2 regions of the Nonomuraea muscovyensis genome follow, and region 2 is predicted to be linked to the other one. Evidence: riboswitches for the same ligand, from Rfam matches in the RefSeq annotation. Region 2 holds a riboswitch; the other holds the start of a gene.

Region 1 (9,582 bases), 360 kb from region 2:
CAGACGAGGGCCAGCACGTCGTAGCGGCGGTGCAGCCACAGCGCCACCGGTAGCAGCGCGACGAGCACGATGTAGACGCCGAGGAACCACAGCGGGCTGAGCACGAGCAGCACCACCCGCCACATCCACTCGACCTCGAACGCCCGCGTCACGACCGCGCCGACGGCGACCCACGCGCCTGACAGGACGAGCGCGGGCACGGCCAGCGCCCGGATGCGCCGCCAGACGAACGCCCCGATGCCGACCCCGCTCGCCCCGGCCCGGCGCCAGGACAGCAGGTGCACGTGCCCGCCGACGTAGAAGAAGAGCGGCAGCACCTGCAGCAGCCAGGTGAGGATCCACAGCCCCGAGGTGAAGCCGAGCGGGCTGGTCGGCTCCGGCCCGGTGGGTCCCCATTCCAGGATCGTGAACGCCCAGTGCCAGACCACGACGACGATGAGGCTGAGCGCGCGCAGCCAGTCGACGTACCTGTCGCGCGGGACCACGGCGGGGGCGGAGGGCTCCTCTCGGGTGGTCACTTGTCGATGTCGCCCACGACGAAGAACATCGAGCCCAGGATGGCCACCATGTCGGCCACGAGTTGACCGGGCAGCATCTCGCGCAGCACCTGGATGTTGCCGAACGAGGCGGAGCGGAGCTTGAGCCGCCACGGCGTCTTGTCGCCCTTGGAGACGAGGTAGTAGCCGTTGATGCCGAGCGGGTTCTCGGTCCAGGCGTAGGTGTGGCCCTCGGGCACCTTCAGCACCTTGGGCAGGCGCTGGTTGATCGGCCCGGGCGGCAGCGAGCGGAGCCGGTCGACGCACGCGTCGGCCAGGTCGAGGGAGACCTTGAGCTGTTCGAGCAGCACCTCGAAGCGGGCGTGGCAGTCGCCGGCGCCGCGGGTGACGACCTTCACGGGCAGCTCGGGGTAGGCGAGGTACGGCTCGTCGCGGCGCAGGTCGACGTCGACCCCGGAGGCGCGGGCGATGGGGCCGCTCACGCCGTACTGCATGATCTGCTCGCGGTGGAGGACGCCGACGCCCTTGGTGCGGGCGACGAAGATCTCGTTGTGCAGGATGAGGTCCTCGATGTCGGGGACGCGGCGGCGGGTCTCGGCGACCGCCTGCGACACCCGGTCGAGCCACCCGTACGGCAGATCCTCCTTCAGCCCGCCGACCCGGTTGAACATGTAGTGCATGCGCCCGCCGGAGATCTCCTCCATGACGGCCTGGATGCGTTCGCGCTCGGTGAAGGCGTAGAAGACCGGGGTGATCGCGCCCAGCTCCAGCGGATAGGAGCCGAGGAACATCAGGTGGCTGAGCACCCGGTTGAGCTCGGCCAGCAGTGTTCGCGCCCAGACGGCGCGGACCGGTGGCTCCATGCCGAGCATGCGCTCGGCGGCGATCACCACGCCCAGCTCGTTGGCGAAGCCGGACAGCCAGTCGTGCCGGTTGGCCAGCATGATGATCTGGCGGTAGTCGCGGACCTCGAACAGCTTCTCGGCGCCCCGGTGCATGTAGCCGATGATCGGCTCGGCGGCCGTGATGCGCTCGCCGTCGAGGGTGAGGCGGAGCCGGAGCACGCCGTGCGTCGACGGGTGCTGCGGGCCGATGTTGAGGATCATGTCCTCGGTCGCCAGCTCCTTGGCTCCCACGCCGATGCCGACCACGCGTTCCGTCATAAGGCCATGCTGCCACCGGCCGCCGGGGCGGGCCAGCGCAGGGGCGGACGCAGGGGCGGACGCCGGGGAGGGTCAAGGAACGGTATGGACGCGCATCCCGGATTCCGACGGGGGGACATATAGCAGGAAACGGGGGGAGAAACCACCATGAAGAGGTTTGTGTTCGACGTCACCGCGCTCATCGCGCGCGTGACGCTCGGCGTGATCCTCGTGGCGCACGGCTGGCAGAAGTGGCAGAGCGGCCTGGGAGCCACGACGCAGCAGTTCACCCAGACCGGAGTGCCGCTGCCCGAGGTCGCCGCCGCGTTCACGATCGCCGCCGAGGTGATCGGCGGCATCCTGCTGATCATCGGCTTCCTGGTACGGCTCGCGGCGCTCGCCTGGTTCGTCGTGGGGCTCGGCGCCATCGCCTTCGTCCACGCTCCGAACGGCATGTTCGTCAGCGATGGGGGCTGGGAGTTCGCCGCCGGGCTGGCCGCGCTCTGCCTCATGCTCATAGGAGCGGGCGGTGGCCGGTTCGGGATCGACGGGATCATCCACGGGGCCTGGTCACGCAAGAGGGAGCGGCGCCGCCTGGACAGGGAGGGCATCCCGGCGAGCGGGCCCGGCGGCGTGCCGCCGCAGGGCACCGCCCCGCAGGGCACCGCCCCGCGGGGTGACATGACCCGCGAGGACATGAGCGACATCGACTCGATGTTCACCGACGACCCCACCAAGCGCAGGCCACCCAACCGCTGACCCGGGGCTACGCGCGGGAGGCGAGGTCGCGCACGGCCGCGACCAGCCGGTCCACGTGCTCCTCGGTGGTGCCGATGCCGATCGACGCCCGCACCGCCGAGGCCGTGCCGTCCTCGCAGCCGCCGCCGGACTCGCCCAGCAGGTGCCGGAGGAACGGGTGCGCGCAGAACTTCCCGTCGCGCACCCCGATCCCGTACTCGCCGGACAGCGCCTCGGCGACCTCCCGCGCGGAGTAGCCGTCCACGGTGAACGAGACGATGCCCACGCGCGGGTGGTCCGGCCCCCACAGCGACAGTTCCCGCACCCCGGCGATCGCGGCCAGCCCGGCGCGCAGCCGCGCGATGAGCCGCTCCTCCTCGCACACCAGCGTGTCCCACCCGGTGGCGGTCAGCGCGTCGCAGGCGGCGGCGATGGCGATGGCGCCCAGCACGTTCGGCGTGCCCGCCTCGTGCCGCGGCTCCGGGTCGTCGTACCAGTCGACGCCGGCCGGCCCCTCGTCGGCGGTCCCCACCGAGCGGACCGCGCCGCCCCCCTTGAGGTACGGCTCGCCGGCCGCCAGCCAGTCGCGCCGACCGACCAGCACCCCGGCGCCGAACGGCGCGTACAGCTTGTGCCCGGAGAAGGCCACGTAGTCGAGGTCGAGGGCGGTCAGGTTGAGCGGCCGGTGCGGAACGAGTTGGGCGGCGTCGACCAGGACGCGGGCGCCGTGGCGGTGCGCGATGTGCGCCAGCGCCGCGATCGGCCACAGCTCGCCGGTGACGTTGGAGGCGGCGGTGACCACGAGCAGCTTGGGCCCGTCGACGGCCGCCAGCGCCTCGTCGGCCGCGCGCACCGCCTCGCCGGGGAAGGCGGGCGGCGCCAGGCGTACGGACCGCTCCCAGGGCAGCAGGGAGGCGTGGTGCTCGCTGTCGAACACCACGACGGTGGTGCCCTCGGGCAGGCAGCGGGCGAGCAGGTTGGTGGCGTCGGTGGTGTTGCGCGTGAAGACCACGGCGTCGTCGGGACGGGCGCCCGCGAACGCCCGCACGGTGTGGCGGGCCTGCTCGTAGCGGGCGGTGGTGAGCTGGGAGGCGTACCCCGCGCCGCGGTGCACGCTGGAGTATGCCGGGAGCGCGGCGGCGACGGCGGCGCTGACCGGCTCCAGACAGGGGGCGCTCGCGGCGTAGTCGAGGTTGGCGTACCCGACCAGCCGGCCGCCCTTGACCGGTACCTCCAGGTCGGCGCCCAGCACGGCCGGGATCGGCCGCGGCGCGTCAGGGCGGGGGTCGTGGGACGCGGCGGCCTGGGCCGGCACGGAGTTGAAGATCGTCAGAGTGGACACGGCGATACCTCCTACGGGGCCATCGGGCCCCCGGAAGCAGCCATGGAGCCCGCGCTTGCCCGCCACACCTCGTGACGGACCAGGTCCTCACCCGGGGCACCCCGCCGCGGACGCGAGGGTTGCCGGCCAGCGAGCCGGGGCTTGGCGCTGGCACTCATGACCTACGAGCTGCACTATAACCGACACTCACCCGTGATTCGCAACCGCGAACTCTCGGGACGCTTCAACCGTTGCCTCCGGGTACATCCCCCGAGAACCTTGGAGGTAAGGACATGTTGGACTGGGTGAGCGACCCGCAGATCTGGATAGGGTTCTTCACGCTCGTCGCCCTGGAGATCGTCCTGGGCATCGACAACATCATCTTCATCTCCATCCTGGCGGGCAAGCTGCCGCCCGAGCAGCGCGACAGAGCGCGGGTACTGGGGCTCGGAGCCGCGTTGATCTCGCGGTTGCTCCTGCTGCTGGCGCTGTCGTGGGTGGTGCGGCTGACGGAGCCGTTGTTCGAGGTGTTCGGCGAGGAGATCTCGGGGCGCGACCTGATCCTCCTGCTGGGCGGGCTCTTCCTGCTCGCCAAGAGCGTGACCGAGATCGGGCACAGCATGGAGCTGAAGGAGGGCGACGGCAAGAAGAGGGCCGCCACCTCCTTCACCTCGGTCATCGTCCAGATCATGATCCTGGACGTGGTCTTCTCCCTCGACTCGGTGATCACCGCGGTCGGCATGGTGGACGAGCTGGGCGTGATGATCGCGGCCGTGGTCGCGGCGGTCCTCGTGATGCTGGTCGCCTCCGGGCCGATCAGCAGGTTCGTGGACCGGCACCCGAGCATCAAGATGCTGGCCCTGGCGTTCCTCGTGCTCATCGGCGTGGTCCTCATCGCCGAGGGGCTCGACCAGCACATCCCCAAGGGCTACATCTACTTCGCGATGGCGTTCTCGGTCATCGTCGAGATGCTCAACATCCGGATGCGCAGCCGGCACACCAAGCAGCGGGAGACCACTCCGTAAGATGCAGGTGTGCGCTTTGACCCCTGGAATCCGGATTTCGTCGCCCACCCCTACGACGCCTACGCCGAGCTGAGGCGCGACGCGCCCGTCAGCTACTTCGAGCCGACCGGGCAGTGGCTGATCTCCCGGTACGCCGACGTCAACGCCCTGCTCAGGGATCGCCGGCTGGGCCGGGCCTACCTTCACACGGCCACCCACGAGGAGTTCGGGCGGGAGCCGGAGCCGGAGTTCCAGGAGCCGTTCTGGCGGGTGGTCAGGGCCGGCATGCTCGATGTCGAGCCGCCGGTCCACACCCGGTTGCGCCGCCTGGTCTCCCGGGCGTTCACCCCGCGCATGGTCGAGTCACTGCGGCCTCGGGTCCGCGCCATCGCCGCCGGCCTGGTCGACACGTTCGTGGAGAAGGGCGGCGGCGACCTGATCGCCGAGGTGGCCGAGCCGTTGCCGGTGACGGTGATCGCCGACATGCTCGGCGTGCCCGAGGCCGACCGTCCGCTGCTGCGCCCCTGGTCGGCGGACATCTGCGGCATGTACGAGCTCAACCCGTCGCCGGAGGCGCAGCACACGGCGGTCCGGGCGGCCGACGAGTTCGCCGGTTACCTCAGGGGCCTGGCCCGCGAGCGGGCGTCACGCCCCGGCGAGGACCTGATCTCCGCCCTGGCGCAGATCGACGAGCTGACCGAGGACGAGCTGGTCGGCACCTGCGTGCTGCTGCTGAACGCGGGCCACGAGGCCACCGTGAACGTGACCGGCAACGGCTGGTGGTCGCTGTTCCGCAACCCCGCCGAGCTGACCCGGCTGCGCGAGGATCGGAGCCTGCTGCCCACGGCGGTCGAGGAGCTGATGCGGTGGGACACCCCGCTGCAGATGTTCGAGCGGTGGGTGCTGGAGGACATCGAGGTGCACGGCACCCGGATCCCGCGCGGGAGCGAGGTGGCGCTGCTGTTCGGCTCGGCCAACCGCGACCCCGAGGTGTTCGCCGACCCCGACCGGCTCGACGTGGGGCGCGCCGACAACCCGCACATCTCGTTCGGGGCGGGCATCCACTTCTGCCTCGGCGCGCCGCTGGCCCGCATCGAGCTGATCGAGTCGTTCGGGGCGCTGCTCGACCGGGCCGACCGGCTGGAGCTGCTGCGCGAGCCGGAGTGGAAGCCCGGCTACGTCATCCGCGGTCTTCACTCGCTGGACCTCGCGGTCGCCTAGCGGGAATCAGCGGGTCTGGGCGAGCCAGCCGAAGCCGCCCAGCCCGTTCGGATCGATCAGCTCGCCCTCCTCCGAAGCGCGTGCCAGCGCCCGCAGATATCCGCGCGGATCCTCTCGCGCCAGCTCCAGCGGCGGGCGGTGGCCGGTGACGCCCAGGGCGCGCAGCGCGGCCCGCTGTGTGGACAAGGTTGTGGATATCGCGCCGGCCCGCTCGCCGGCCGCGGCGCAGGCGTCGAGCGCCACATGCGCGGTGATGTCGCAGGTGCCGTCCGGTATGGGCGTCACGACCGAGCCGTCACGGTATCCGGTGAGCGTGCCATGAGGCGGCCGGTTATCCACAGGGTGTGCATAATCGATGGCGATCGCCCGGCCCCGGTCGAGCCGGGTCACGACCGACGCCCAGGCGGCGTCCCTGGGCCCGCCCAGCTCGACGCGCGCCCCCAGGGCGACCGGCGGCCACCATCGGTCGAGCCACGCGCGGTCGGCCGGCTCCAGCGGGCCGCCCAGCCGCTCCTCGCCCGTGCGGGTGTGCACCATGACCAGGCGTGGCCCGTCAGGTGTCTGCTCGGCCACGTCGAGCGGGACGTTGTCCAGCCACTCGTTCGCGATGGCCAGCCCGTGGATCGCGGCCGGGACGGTGGCGCTCCAGGCGATCGGCTCCGGCAGCCCGGCGGGCCGGGGGGACAGCTCGACGGCCGTGATGCGCAGCCGTTCGCGCAGTTTCGGACCGGCGGCCTCCAGCACGTGGCCCGCCAGCAGGCCCTCGCCGGCGCCGATGTCGACCAGGTCGAGCGTCGGCGGCCCGCCCAGCTCGGCGTCGACCTCCATGAGCAGCGCGAGGACCGCCTCGGCGAACGCGGGCGTGGCGCTGACCGAGGTGCGGAAGTGACCGGAGGGGCGTTCGCGCAGGTAGAAGCCGTCCTCGCCGTAGAGCGCGCGTTCCATCGCGGCACGCCAGGTGAGCCACATGCCTGGACTATCTCATGATCAGCGGTGACACGGAACGTGATCGCGTGACCGCGTGCTGTGGCGGCCTTGCGGTAACCTTTGCGTTGTCGCCGCGGCGCCGAGCCGGAGACGGCGCGCACGACGTAGAGCCCGGGCCGTTGACCGGTCCGGGCTCCGTCCGCCGGCCGGTCCAGTCGGCGGTTGGCCGGCCGCGCGTGCGCACCTCTCAAGGGGTCGCTGGTCAGGGGCGGGCGTCGGGTCCGGCGGTGGACTCGGCGCCCGCTGCCATCCGGTCAACCCCTCTCCTCATCTCTTTCGACAGGGGTGCACAGACTCGTGTGCCCTTGTCTGTTTTGTCGTTAACTCAACATGCGGCAAAACCCCCGTCACGTGCGCAGTCAGGCCCGGCCGTTACGCTGGGCGGCAGTGCCATCAGGTCGACAGGGGTGGGACGTCATGGACGCAAATGATCGGCCGGCACGGCTGGCCGTCGGAGTGCTGGGAGCGGGACGCGTGGGCTCCGCGCTCGGCGCGGCGCTCGCGCAGGCCGGGCACCGGATCGTCGCGGCGGGCGGGGTGTCCGACACCTCGATCAGGTGGGCCGCCGAGCGGCTGGGCGTCGTGCCCGTCCGGCCCGAGGACGTGGTCGCGGCGGCGGAGCTGATCCTGCTCACGGTGCCCGACGACGCGCTGCCCGACCTGGTGAACGGGCTGGCCGCCACCGGCGTCGAACTGCGGGGCAAGCTGCTGGTGCACACCAGCGGCGCCTACGGCCTGTCGGTGCTGGAGCCGGCGTCCCGGATGGGGGCGCTGCCGTTCGCGCTGCACCCGGTGATGACGTTCACCGGCCGTGACGACGACCTCAACCGGATCACCGGCTGCTCGTTCGGGGTGACGGCGCCGGACCCGCTGCGGCCCATCGCCGAGGCCCTGGTCATCGAGATGGGCGGCGAGCCGGTGTGGATCGCCGACTCCGACCGCGCCCTCTACCACGCGGCGCTGGCCGGGGCGGCCAACCACATGGTCACGCTCATCGCCGAGTCGTCGGAGCTGCTGCGCCGCATCGGCGTCGACCATCCCGGCCGGATGCTCGGCCCGCTGCTCGGCGCGGCCCTGGACAACGTGCTGCGGCTGGGCATCGCCGGGCTCACCGGTCCCGTGGTGCGCGGCGACGCGGGCACGGTGCGCAAGCACGTCGACGCGCTCATCCTGGCGGCACCCGAGGCGGCGGACGCCTACATCGCGCTCGCTAGGCTCACCGCCGACCGCGCGCTCGCCGCCGGGCTGCTGAAGCCCGAGGAGGCCGAGCGCCTGCTGGACGCGCTGGGAGGCAACATATGGACCTGATCGTCGCCGAGGACCGGTCCGACCTGGTCAAGGCCAGGGGGGAGGGGCGGGTGGCGCTGGTGCCCACGATGGGCGCGCTGCACGAGGGCCACCGCACGCTGATCCGCGAGGCTCGGGGCCGTGCCGACCAGGTCGTGGTGAGCATCTTCGTCAACCCCCTGCAGTTCGGGCCGAACGAGGACTACTCGCGCTATCCCCGCACGTTCGCCGCCGACCTGGAGGCGTGCCGGGAAGAGGGCGTGAGCGTGGTGTTCGCCCCCTCCGTGCAGACCATGTACCACCCCGACCGCCAGGTCGGGGTGAGCTCGGGCCTCATGGGCACGCTCGTGGAGGGCGCCAGCCGGCCGGGTCACTTCGACGGCGTGCTCACGGTCGTGCTCAAGCTGTTCAACCTGGTGAGCCCCGACCTCGCCGCCTTCGGCCAGAAGGACGCCCAGCAGCTCGCCCTGATCCGCCGCATGGTCGCCGACCTCGACCTGCCGATCGAGATCCTCGGCGTGCCCACGGTACGCGAGCCCGACGGGCTGGCCCTGTCGAGCCGCAACCGCTACCTGTCCGCCGACGACCGCCGGGTGGCGCTGTCCCTGTCCGGCGCCCTGCGCGCCGGCGCCGAGCGGTCCACCCCCGCCGAGGTCCGGGCGGCGGCGCGGGCGGTGCTGGACGAGGCGCCTCCCGGGCTGGCGGTCGACTACCTGGTGCTCGTGGATCCGGCCACGTTCACCGAGGTCCCCGACTCCTACGCCGGGGAGGCCGTGCTCGCGGTGGCCGCCAAGGTCGGCACCACCCGGCTCATCGACAACGTCACCGTGACGCTGTAGCCCCGCCCCCGGGATGGGGCATCCCGCGCCGGGCGTTATCGTCATTGTGACGAAATCGCTCCGACGAGGAGACCCCCATGAGTGCACCCGCGATCCCGCTGCGGTTGACCGCTCCCGCCCCGGGCTGGGTCGTCGAGGCCGACGTGGTCGTCGTGGGCTCCGGCATCGCCGGGCTCACCGTGGCGCTGCGGTACGCCGAGCTCGACCCCGCCGCCAAGGTCCTGGTCGTCACCAAGGACGTGCTCTCCTCCGGCTCCACCCGGTGGGCGCAGGGCGGCATCGCGGCCGTGCTCGACCCGGAGGACACACCCGAGGAGCACCTGAACGACACCCTGCTCGCCGGGGTCGGGCTGTGCGACGTGCGGGCCGTGCGGACGCTGGTCACCGAGGGGCCCGGCGCGCTGCGACGGCTGATGGCGCGCGGCGCGCGCTTCGACCGGACGGACGGCGGGCGGCTCCAGCTCACCCGCGAGGGCGGCCACCGGCGCGACCGCATCGTGCACGCGGGTGGCGACGCCACGGGTGCCGAGGTGCAGCGCGCCCTGG
Region 2 (9,582 bases):
GTTGAACCACTTGACGGTGCCCTGCGCCACTTCCGACTCCTCTTACTGGTCTCGCGGATCCCGCCCATTCCTCCGCGAGACCCGCAATCGTCACGACTTATGGTGAAATCAGGCGGACGATCGCCTCGACCATACCTGTGGCACGGCGTTTGGCAACAGTGTCAAAGAACGAACTGCGCAATTCATCCCAGTGGGCTCGTTCAAGTTTGAAATTCCCCAAAAAGCGGAAGGCGCCCACAAGGGGCGCCTTCTGGTGCTGCGTTGTGGCCGCGGCCTGCGATCCGGACGACCGCTTCAGCCGTCCGCGAACGGGATCGCGCCTCCCGCACCGGGATCGCGACCCGCACGCCGGCCGGGGCGCGAGTCCCGCATGCACGGGCCGGACGTCGGCCGGCCGGCTACGAACCGGCGAGCGGTCAGCCGCCCGCGACGGCCGGGATGATGGAGATCTGGACACCGTCGGGCGCCGGAGTGTCCAGCCCTTCGGCGAAACGGACGTCCTCTTCACCCACGTAAACGTTGACAAAACGGCGAATCTTGCCCGATTCATCCAAAATTCGCGCGCCGATCCCCGGGTAGTCGGAGTCGAGCTTCGCGAGAACGTCACGAAGAGTCGCGCCTTCGCCACTCACTTCCGCGTTTCCGCCGGTGTAGGTGCGCAGGATGGTCGGAATCCGTACCGAAACACTCATCTTTACCTCGCCTTTCCTGGTTGTCAGACAGCCGCGCGGAACGCGTCGAGAGAGGGCCGGATCACGGCCGTGGGCGCCGCGTCGCCGGACACCGCGTCGAGCGTCTTGAGCCCGTCGCCGGTGTTGAGCACCACGGTCTCCGCCTCGGGGTCGAGCCGCCCGCTCTCGACGAGCTTCTTCAGCACGCCGACGGTGACCCCGCCGGCCGTCTCGGCGAAGACACCCTCGGTCGAGGCGAGCAGCTTGATCGCGGCGACGATCTCGGCGTCGGTGACGTCCTCGACCGCCCCGCCGGTGCGGCGGGCGATGTCAAGCACGTACGGCCCGTCGGCGGGGTTGCCGATGGCCAGGGACTTGGCGATGGTGTCGGGCTTGACCGGCTGGACCACGTCGTGGCCCGCCTTGAAGGCGGCCGACACCGGCGAGCAGCCCTGCGCCTGCGCGCCGAAGACCTTGTACGGCCGGTCCTCGACCAGCCCCAGCGCGATCAGCTCCTTGAAGCCCTTGTCGATCTTCGTGAGCTGGGAACCGGAGGCGATCGGGATGACGATCTGCTCGGGCAGCCGCCAGCCGAGCTGCTCGGCGATCTCGTAGGCGAGCGTCTTGGAGCCCTCGGCGTAGTAGGGCCGCAGGTTGACGTTGACGAAGCCCCACTTGTCGCCCAGCGGGTCGCCGATCAGCTCCGAGCAGAACCGGTTGACCTCGTCGTAGGTGCCCTCGATGCCGATCAGCCTGCCGCCGAACACCCGCGCCATGGCGATCTTGGCCTGCTCCAGGTCGGCGGGGATGAACACGCACGCGTCCAGCCCCGCCCGCGCCGCGGCGGCCGTCACCGCACCGGCGAGGTTGCCCGTGGAGGAGCAGGACAGCGTGTGGAAGCCGAAGTTGCGGGCCGCCTCGACGGCGATGGCGACGACCCGGTCCTTGAAGGAGTGGGTCGGGTTGCCCGAGTCGTCCTTGACGTACAGGGACCTGATGCCCAGCGCCTTGCCGAGGTTGCCCGCCTTGACCAGCTTGGTCCAGCCCGGGTTCATGTTGGGCTTGGTGGCGACGTCGGCGGGGACGGGGAGCAGGGAGCGGTAGCGCCAGATGTTGGCCGGGCCCGACTCGATCTCCGCGCGGGTGACGTCGCCGAAGGAGTAGGCCGCCTCGAGCGGCCCGAAACACTCCAGACAGGCGAAGCTGGGGCCGAGGTCGTAGCGGGTGCCGCACTCGCGGCAGGACAGGGCGGTGGCAGGACCGAAGTCAAGCGACATGAAGCGAGGCCTTCCCTCATCTTCGCCCGCGGCCACCTTGACCGCAGACCGGAATTGGCACCTTGTCCCGGTCGGCCTCGCCAGGTCGCGAGTCTCAAGCCGGGAGGGTTGCCGGGGCTTCGCAGGGCCGGTCCCTCCACCCCTCTGGATGAGCAATATTCAGTTGTCGGATCGAACTCTACCCGGCGATGCCGGCCGGCTGACCAATCGTCTCACCATTCGAGACAGACGGTCTCACCGATAGTCCTCGCCGAGCGCCGCCTGGACGTACTTGCGCGCCTGGTGGATGCGCGACTTGGCGGTGCCGAGCGGGATGCCGAGCTGCTCGGCCACCTCGCTGTAGTCGAGCTGGACGATGTCGCGCAGCACCAGCGCCTGGGCCAGGTCGGGCTTGTCGGCCTCCAGCGCCTCCATGGCGTCGAGCAGGTCGAGCCGCGACCCGGCGATGACGCTGACCCGGCGCACGTCGGGCTTCTGCATGGGCAGCTCGTCGGAGCTCTGCTCGGCCGCCCGGCGCTTCAGCGACCGGTAGGTGGTGCGCGCGCAGTTGGCGGTCACGATGTGCAGCCACGTGCTGAACCTGGCGCGCCCCTCGAAGCGGCCGATGTTGCGGGCCACGGCGAGCAGGGTGTCCTGCGAGGCCTCCTCGGCGTCCTGCCGGTAGGGCAGGATCCGGCCGCAGTGCCGCATGACGTCGGGCTCGATCCGCCGCAGCAGCTCGCCGAGCGCGCGATGATCTCCGGCTGCGGCGGAACGTGCCAGTTCCTCGGTTAGCTCATCAAGCGCCATAGCTGGGATCCTATGGTTGGAGGGAGCGTAAATGAACAGCGTCCTGGTTGCGTCCAACAGAGGTCCCGTCTCCTTCACCGTCTCCGACGACGGTGTCCTCACCATGAAGCGCGGCGGCGGCGGCCTGGTCTCGGGGCTGTCCGGGGTGGGCAAGGACCTCGGCGTGCTGTGGGTGTGCGCCGCGCTGTCCGACGACGACCGCAGCGCGGTCCGCCAGGCGCCCGGCGGGCGGCTCGACCACGCCGGCTACGACACCGGCGCGCTGCGGATGCTCGACATCCCGGCGGCCACGTTCCACCGCGCCTACAACGCCGTCGCCAACTCGACCCTCTGGTTCGTCAACCACCTGCTCTACGACATCCCCAACACGCCGAGCTTCGGCTCGCGGTTCCAGCGCGAATGGGAGTCCTACCGCGACTACAACGGCGCGTTCGCTCTGGCGCTGGCCGAGGAGGCCGCCCACGAGGCGCGGGTGATGGTGCAGGACTACCACCTGACGCTGACCCCGGCGATGCTCCGGGCCGAGCGGCCCGACCTGCGCATCGCCCACTTCAGCCACACCCCCTGGGCCCCGCCCGAATACTTCTCGCTGCTGCCCGACGAGGTGGCCCGCGAGGTGCTGGAGGGCATCCTGGCCGCCGACCACGCGGGGTTCCTCACCGCGCGCTGGGCCCAGGCGTTCATGGACTGCTGCCGGGCGCTGCTGGGCGCCGACGTCGACGGCGCGGCACGGACGGTGACGCACGAGGGCCGCACCACCCGCGTCGGCGTGCACGCGCTGGGCGTGGACGGCGAGGCGCTGCGCCGGCGGGCCGGCGAGCCGGACGTCGAGTCGCACATGTCGGCGCTGCGCGAGCAGGTCGGCGACCGCCGGCTGATCGTCCGCATCGACCGCACCGAGCTGTCCAAGAACATCGTGCGCGGCCTGCTGTCCTACCGGGAGTTCCTGGCGGCGCACCCCGAATGGCACGGGCGGGTCGTGCACCTGGCCTTCGCCTACCCGAGCCGGCACGACCTGCCCGAATACCGCGAGTACACCGCGTCGGTGCAGCGCTGCGCCCAGGAGATCGAGCACGAGTACGCCACCGAGGACTGGGACCCGCTGATCCTCAACGTCGACGACGACTATCCCCGCTCGCTGGCCGCCTACCGGCTGGCCGACGTGCTGCTGGTCAACCCGATCCGCGATGGCATGAACCTCGTGGCCAAGGAGGGCCCGGTCCTGTCGCCGCGGGCCGCGCTGGTGCTGTCGCGCGAGGCCGGGGCGGCGGCCGAGCTGGGCGAGCACGCGCTCCTGGTCAACCCCTACGACGTCTGCGGCACCGCCGACGCGCTGCACCGGGCGCTGGTGATGCCCGACGACGAGCGCGCGCGCCGCCGGGAGCTGCTGGCCGCCGCGGCCACGGCCCTGCCTCCGCAGCGGTGGCTCGCGGAGCAGCTCGACGCCCTCAACTACGATCTGGGGTGATATTTCGCCATTCGCCATAGGGGTCGCCCGGATGTCCAGCACTGTGGAGCGCATCCGGCTCACCCGCGACCGGGCCACCTGGCTCGTCTACCTCCAGCTCGGCGTCTTCGCCACCTACCTGTACGGACTGAGCGCCGCCCTCCCCCTCCTCCGCCAGGACCTCGGCCTGTCCAACGCCGTCACCGGGCTGCACGGCACCGCCATGGCCGTCGGCACCGTGCTGGCCGGTCTCACCCTGCCCGCCCTGGCCCGCCGGCACGGCCGGCGCGCCGCCACCTGGGCCGGCCTGGCCGGCATGAACGCCGGCGTGCTGCTCGTCATGGTCCCCGCGCTGCCCGCCACCCTGCTGGGCTTCGCCCTGGCCGGCTGCTTCGGCTCGCTGGCGCTGTACGCCTCGATGGCGGCGCTGAGCGACCACCACGGCTCGGCGGGCCCCGCGGCGATCAGCGAAGCCAACGGGGTGGGCGTGGTGTTCGGCCTGGCGGCCTCGCTCGCGCTGAGCGTGGCGGCCCAGACGGTCCTCGGCTGGCGGGCGGCACTGCTGCTCACCCCGGTGCTGACCGTGGCGCTGGTGCTGGCCATGGGCCGGGTCTGGGTCCCCGTGACCGGCCGCGCCACGGCCCCCGCCGCTTCCGGGACGGCGACCCCGCGCCCCGGCTGGCGGTTCCACGTGGCCGGCGGGGTGCTGTTCTGCTGCGTGGCGCTGGAGTTCTGCTTCAACCTGTGGGCCGCCTCGCTCGTCAGCGTCAACACCGGGCTGAGCGCCGAGGCCGCCGCCACCGGCCTGACGGCGTTCACGGCGGGCCTGGCGGCCGGCAGGTTCGCCGGCGGGTGGCTGGCCCTCCGGCTGCCACCCGACCGGTTGTTCCTCGGGGCGCTGCTGCTGAGCGGAGCCGGCTGGCTGGTCTTCTGGCCGGCCACCCACCCGGTGCTCGCCTACGCCGGGCTGGCGCTGGCCGGGCTCGGCGTCTCCTTGCACTTCCCGCTGGCCCTGGCCGAGCTGATCGCCACCTCCGCCGGGCACCCCCACCGGGCCTCCGCGGCCGCTCCCATCTGCGCGGGAGCGGCCGTCGGGGTGGGACCGCTGGTACTGGGCGCGCTGGCCGACGGTTTCGGCACCCGCCAGGCGTTCCTCGTGGTGCCGGTGGCCATCGCCCTGGCCGTCGGCGGGGTGCTCACCGCCAGGTCGCGCGCTTGAGCACGCCCGACAGGCCGGGCGTGTCCCACTGGTCGACCACGAGCACCTTGGTCTGCGGCAGGAACCACTCCCGCTGGACGTACCTCGACTTCACCTTGCCGGTGGAGTAGGAGACGCAGGTGGCCTTCCACTCGCGGTAGTGGGCCTTGTGGCCGGGGCCGACCTGGCGCAGGCCCTTGACCGAGGCCCCGCCGAGGACCTGGCCCCACTTGCGGTTGTGCGGGCAGAGCTGCACGTCGGTGGCCGGGTAGTAGGGGTGCTCGGCGGTGTAGGGGTTGAACAGCTCCTGGCCGTGCTTGATGGCCTTGGGGCCGAGCACCCAGAAGCTGTCGCACTCGGGCTGCCCCCAGCCGCCCTTGGGCGAGACGCATCTGCCGGTGATGACCCGGATGTGGTCCCCCCTGCCGTACACCTTCCAGGAGGTCGGCAGGTGCAGGGTGAGACCGCCACGCAGGTGCAGCGGCTTGGTGGCGGCGGTGGGGGCGACGGTGGAGGCGGCGGCCGCGGCGGCGGGGACGGCGGGCACCAGGGCGGCCGTCGCGGCGAGGGCCGCGGCGGCGAAGGCTGTCTTCGGCATGCCGCGACCGTAGCGCCGGCCGGTTGCAGCGCGTTTAGGGACGGCTGACAGCCGAGGCCAGCTCCGAGAGCAGGGCGACGACGCCCTCCGGGCCGTCCACCACGATGTCGGCGCGTTCGGCGAGCAGCGTCACCTCGGCCGAGCCGCTGCACACGGTGACACCGGGCAGCCCGGAGTTCGCGACCGCGTCGAACGCCGCCAGGTCGCCGAGGTCGTCGCCGACGAACATCACCGACCTCGCGGCCCGTTCGGCCAGGAACAGGCCGAGCGCATGGCCCTTGTCCATGCCGGGCGGCCGGAGCTCCAGCACCATCCGGCCCGGCTCCAGCACCAGGTCGTGCTCGGCGGCCAGCTCGGCCAGCGGCTCGCGCAGCGCGGCCAGCGCGGCCTCGGGGTCGGCCGCTCGCCGGGTGTGCACGGCGACGGCCCGGCCCTTGTCCTCGACCGTGACGTCATGCAGGCCGAGCGAGGCGAGCAGCAGCGGCAGCTCGGCCTCGGCCCGGGGCACGCCGGCGGGGGGCGGCGGGGCGGAGATCCGGCCGCCCTCCCACCGTTCGAACCCGTAGTGGCCCAGCACCACCAGGCCGGGCACGTCGGCGAGGCCGGGCCCCAGCCGCACGGCGGTGGCGGCCGGGCGGCCGGTCACGACGGCCACCGCCGCCACGTGCGCGCCCAGCTCGGCCAGCACACCGGGCGCCTCGGGGTGGATCCTGGCGGAGGCGGGATCGGGCACGATCGGCGCCAGTGTGCCGTCGAAGTCGAGCCCGATCACGGCTCCGCCGGGATCCTTCAGGATGGCTTCCATTCCAGGGATGTTCTTCACGCGGCTGCACTACCCCACCGGTCAGGGGCGCATGCCCAGGCGGCGCGCGGCCCGGTCGCGCTGGCGGGTGGCACGCAGCCTGCGCAGCCGCTTGACCAGCATGGGGTCGTGCTCCAGCGCCTCGGGCCGGTCGATGAGTTCGCCGAGGAGCTGGTAGTAGCGGGTGGCGGAGAAGCCGAAGGTCTCCTTGATGGCGTGCTCCTTCGCGCCCGCGTGCCGCCACCAGTGGCGTTCGAAGGCGAGGAGCTCGAGGTCGCGTTCCGTGAGGGGCCGGGGCGATGGTTCATCGGGAGCATCGGGAGCATCGGCAGCACTGTCACCACTGTCACCGCTGATCGGTGCAGTGTCCATGGTTCCTCCTCGAAGGCCGCGCGCGACGATCACGACACGCGCGTGCGGCCCGTCGCCATCGTAATGTGCGGAGTGCGGCTGTTCACGGCGGATTGGGAGACGTACAGTCACTAAGTGTGACCTCAGTCATCACGCTTCTCACCGACTACGGGCTCGAGGACGGCTACGTGGCCGCCTGCCACGGGGTGATAGCCGGGATCGCGCCCGACGTCCGGGTGATCGACGTGTGCCACGCCGTCCCGTCAGGCGATGTCCGGCGGGGCGCCGCGATCCTCGCGCAGACCATCCCGTACCTGCCCAAGGGCGTGCACGTGGGCGCGGTGGACCCCGGCACGAGTGGGGCGAGGCGGGCGGTCGCGATCGAGGCGGGCGGGCGGGTGTTCATCGGGCCGGACAACGGCCTGCTGTCGTGGGCCGTGCACGCGGCCGGCGGTGCCGAGGCGGCGTACGAGATCAGCAACGAGGACTACTTCCTGCGACCCGTGTCGCCCACCTTCCACGGGCGCGACGTCTACGCTCCCGTCGCCGGGCGGTTGTGCGTCGGGCTCACCCCGGCCGACCTCGGTCCCGAGCGGCCGCCGTCGCGGCTGGTGTCGCTGCCGGAGCCGACGTCGCTGATGCGGGAGGACGCGGTGGAGGGGGAGGTCGTCTCGGTCGACCGCCACGGCAACACGCAGACGTCCATCACCGCGCGCGACCTGGAGGCGCTGGGCGTGCGGTTCGGCGACACGCTGGGGGTGTGGCTGGGCAGACGGCAGCTCTCGATGCCCTACCGGGAGACGTACGCCGCCGTGCCGCCGGGTGAGCTGGTGGCGTTCACCGACTCGGTGGGGCTGGTGGCGCTCGCGGTCAACTCGGGTGACGCGGCCCAACGGCTGGGCCTCCCCCCAGGCGCGCATATCCGGATTTGTCCGTCGCGCTAAGACGAACTCCACATAAGCCAATTACAGCTCGTATCGGACTGTTTACTGAAGCGTCGGACTACGGGCGTGAACGGCTGTCACAATCTCCGGCATCGGGTGGTCCCCTCCTGCCCCAGAGGTCGACATGTGTCAGATGTCCGTCGTGCTGCTCGCCCTCATGTCCACGGTCTCGCCGACCGTGCCGACCGTGCCCGCCGCCGCCGAGCGATGGCACGCCTCGCCGGCGCCGAGGCTCTTCCCCGCGGCCGTGCCCGGCACCAGCCCGTCCGGCGCCCGGGTGACCTACCTGCTGGCCGGCGCCCCCCGCGAGACGCCCTGCCGGCAGGCGTTCCGCCCTGCCGCCCTGCGCCTGCTGCGCGGGTGCGTGACCGTGCTGCGCGCCACGTACGCCGACAGCACGCAGACCTACGTCGTCACGGCCGCGGTCACCGTCCTGGCCGGCCCCGCCACGGCCGGGGTGACCGCCGGCATCCCGCCCGGCACGACCGTCGCGGTACGCGCGAAACGCACGCGGGCTCTCGTGCGGCCCCTGGCCGTCGCCGGCGGCCCCGCCGAGCGGTTCGGCTGGCGGCAGTGCTTCACCGGATTCGCCGTGGCCTCCGGTGACGGCCGCGTCGTGGCGACGTCGGCCGGGTACGCGGACGGCCGGCCGTACCGGCGGGGGTGGCCCGTCGTGCCCCGCCTCGCGCTCGGCGCGAGGCAGCTCGCCGAGGCGCTGCACCGGAACCTGGCGCGGTGATCGGCGTCAGGACGGGCCTGCTCGCCCTCTGCCTCACCGCGCCCCTGCTCCTGGCCGCGTCCCCGGCCCTGCCACCGGTCCCGCCCTCTGCCCCGCCACCTGCCCCGCCACCTGCCCCGCCACCGGGCGCGTCCCCCGCCGGGCCGGTCGGCACGGCGCACCGGCGCCCGGCGGACGCCGGGACGCGCGGTCCCGCCGCCCGCCCCGGCGCGCTCGACGGGCAGTGGCAGCTCTCCGCACTGCGGGTGCCCGAGGCATGGCGGCTCAGCACCGGCGAGGGCGTGCTGGTCGCCGTCCTCGACACCGGCGTGAACGGCCGCCACCCGGACCTCACCGGCACCGTCGTCCGCGGCCCCGACCTGACCGGCGTGGACCACGAGCCCGGCCGGTGGGGGCACCACGGCACCGCGATGGCCAGCCTCATCGCCGGCCACGGCCACGGCACCCCCGAACGCGCCTGGCAGCGCGGGCGGGTGGAGAGCACGAGCACCGGCGACCCGCGCGCCGCCGTGGCGGGCCCGGTGGGCGTGGTCGGCGTGGCCCCGTCGGCACGGGTCCTGTCGGTCCGGGTGACGCTGGAGAACGGCGACCCGCTGCGCACCGAAGGCCACCCGGGCAACCCCGGCGCGCTGGCCGCCGGCATCCGCTACGCCGCCGACCGCGGCGCCGACGTCATCAGCATGTCGCTGAGCGGCGGCGACGGCTCCTGGGAGGGCTCGGCGGCCGAGGAGGAGGCCGTGCAGTACGCGATCTCCCGCGGCGCCGT

What was found. A riboswitch is a leader RNA that binds a small molecule or an ion and turns the genes downstream of it on or off. The one in region 2 is predicted to bind S-adenosylmethionine.
Region 1: another riboswitch for S-adenosylmethionine. It lies ahead of FHU36_RS11120 (aminotransferase class V-fold PLP-dependent enzyme); the one in region 2 lies ahead of thrC (threonine synthase).

Annotation. Positions count from the first base shown of each region.
Region 1 is NZ_JACHJB010000001.1:2,357,070-2,366,651, reverse strand. It holds gene FHU36_RS11135 (acyltransferase family protein) at 1-518, opposite strand, end outside; gene FHU36_RS11130 (NADH-quinone oxidoreductase subunit D) at 515-1,660, opposite strand; gene FHU36_RS11125 (DoxX family protein) at 1,808-2,398, shown strand; gene FHU36_RS11120 (aminotransferase class V-fold PLP-dependent enzyme) at 2,406-3,719, opposite strand; SAM riboswitch class IV at 3,766-3,881, opposite strand; gene FHU36_RS11115 (TerC family protein) at 3,992-4,723, shown strand; gene FHU36_RS11110 (cytochrome P450) at 4,733-5,923, shown strand; gene FHU36_RS11105 (SAM-dependent methyltransferase) at 5,930-6,892, opposite strand; gene FHU36_RS11100 (Rossmann-like and DUF2520 domain-containing protein) at 7,328-8,218, shown strand; gene panC (pantoate--beta-alanine ligase) at 8,209-9,036, shown strand; gene FHU36_RS11090 (L-aspartate oxidase) at 9,114-9,582, shown strand, end outside.
Region 2 is NZ_JACHJB010000001.1:1,992,258-2,001,839, forward strand. It holds gene FHU36_RS09305 (cold-shock protein) at 1-30, opposite strand, end outside; gene FHU36_RS09310 (MoaD/ThiS family protein) at 417-692, opposite strand; gene thrC (threonine synthase) at 716-1,948, opposite strand; SAM riboswitch class I at 1,962-2,103, opposite strand; gene FHU36_RS09320 (RNA polymerase sigma factor) at 2,183-2,737, opposite strand; gene FHU36_RS09325 (alpha,alpha-trehalose-phosphate synthase (UDP-forming)) at 2,769-4,205, shown strand; gene FHU36_RS09330 (MFS transporter) at 4,237-5,403, shown strand; gene FHU36_RS09335 (hypothetical protein) at 5,381-5,980, opposite strand; gene otsB (trehalose-phosphatase) at 6,015-6,785, opposite strand; gene FHU36_RS09345 (DUF3263 domain-containing protein) at 6,825-7,154, opposite strand; gene FHU36_RS09350 (SAM hydrolase/SAM-dependent halogenase family protein) at 7,271-8,077, shown strand; gene FHU36_RS09355 (hypothetical protein) at 8,211-8,816, shown strand; gene FHU36_RS09360 (S8 family peptidase) at 8,813-9,582, shown strand, end outside.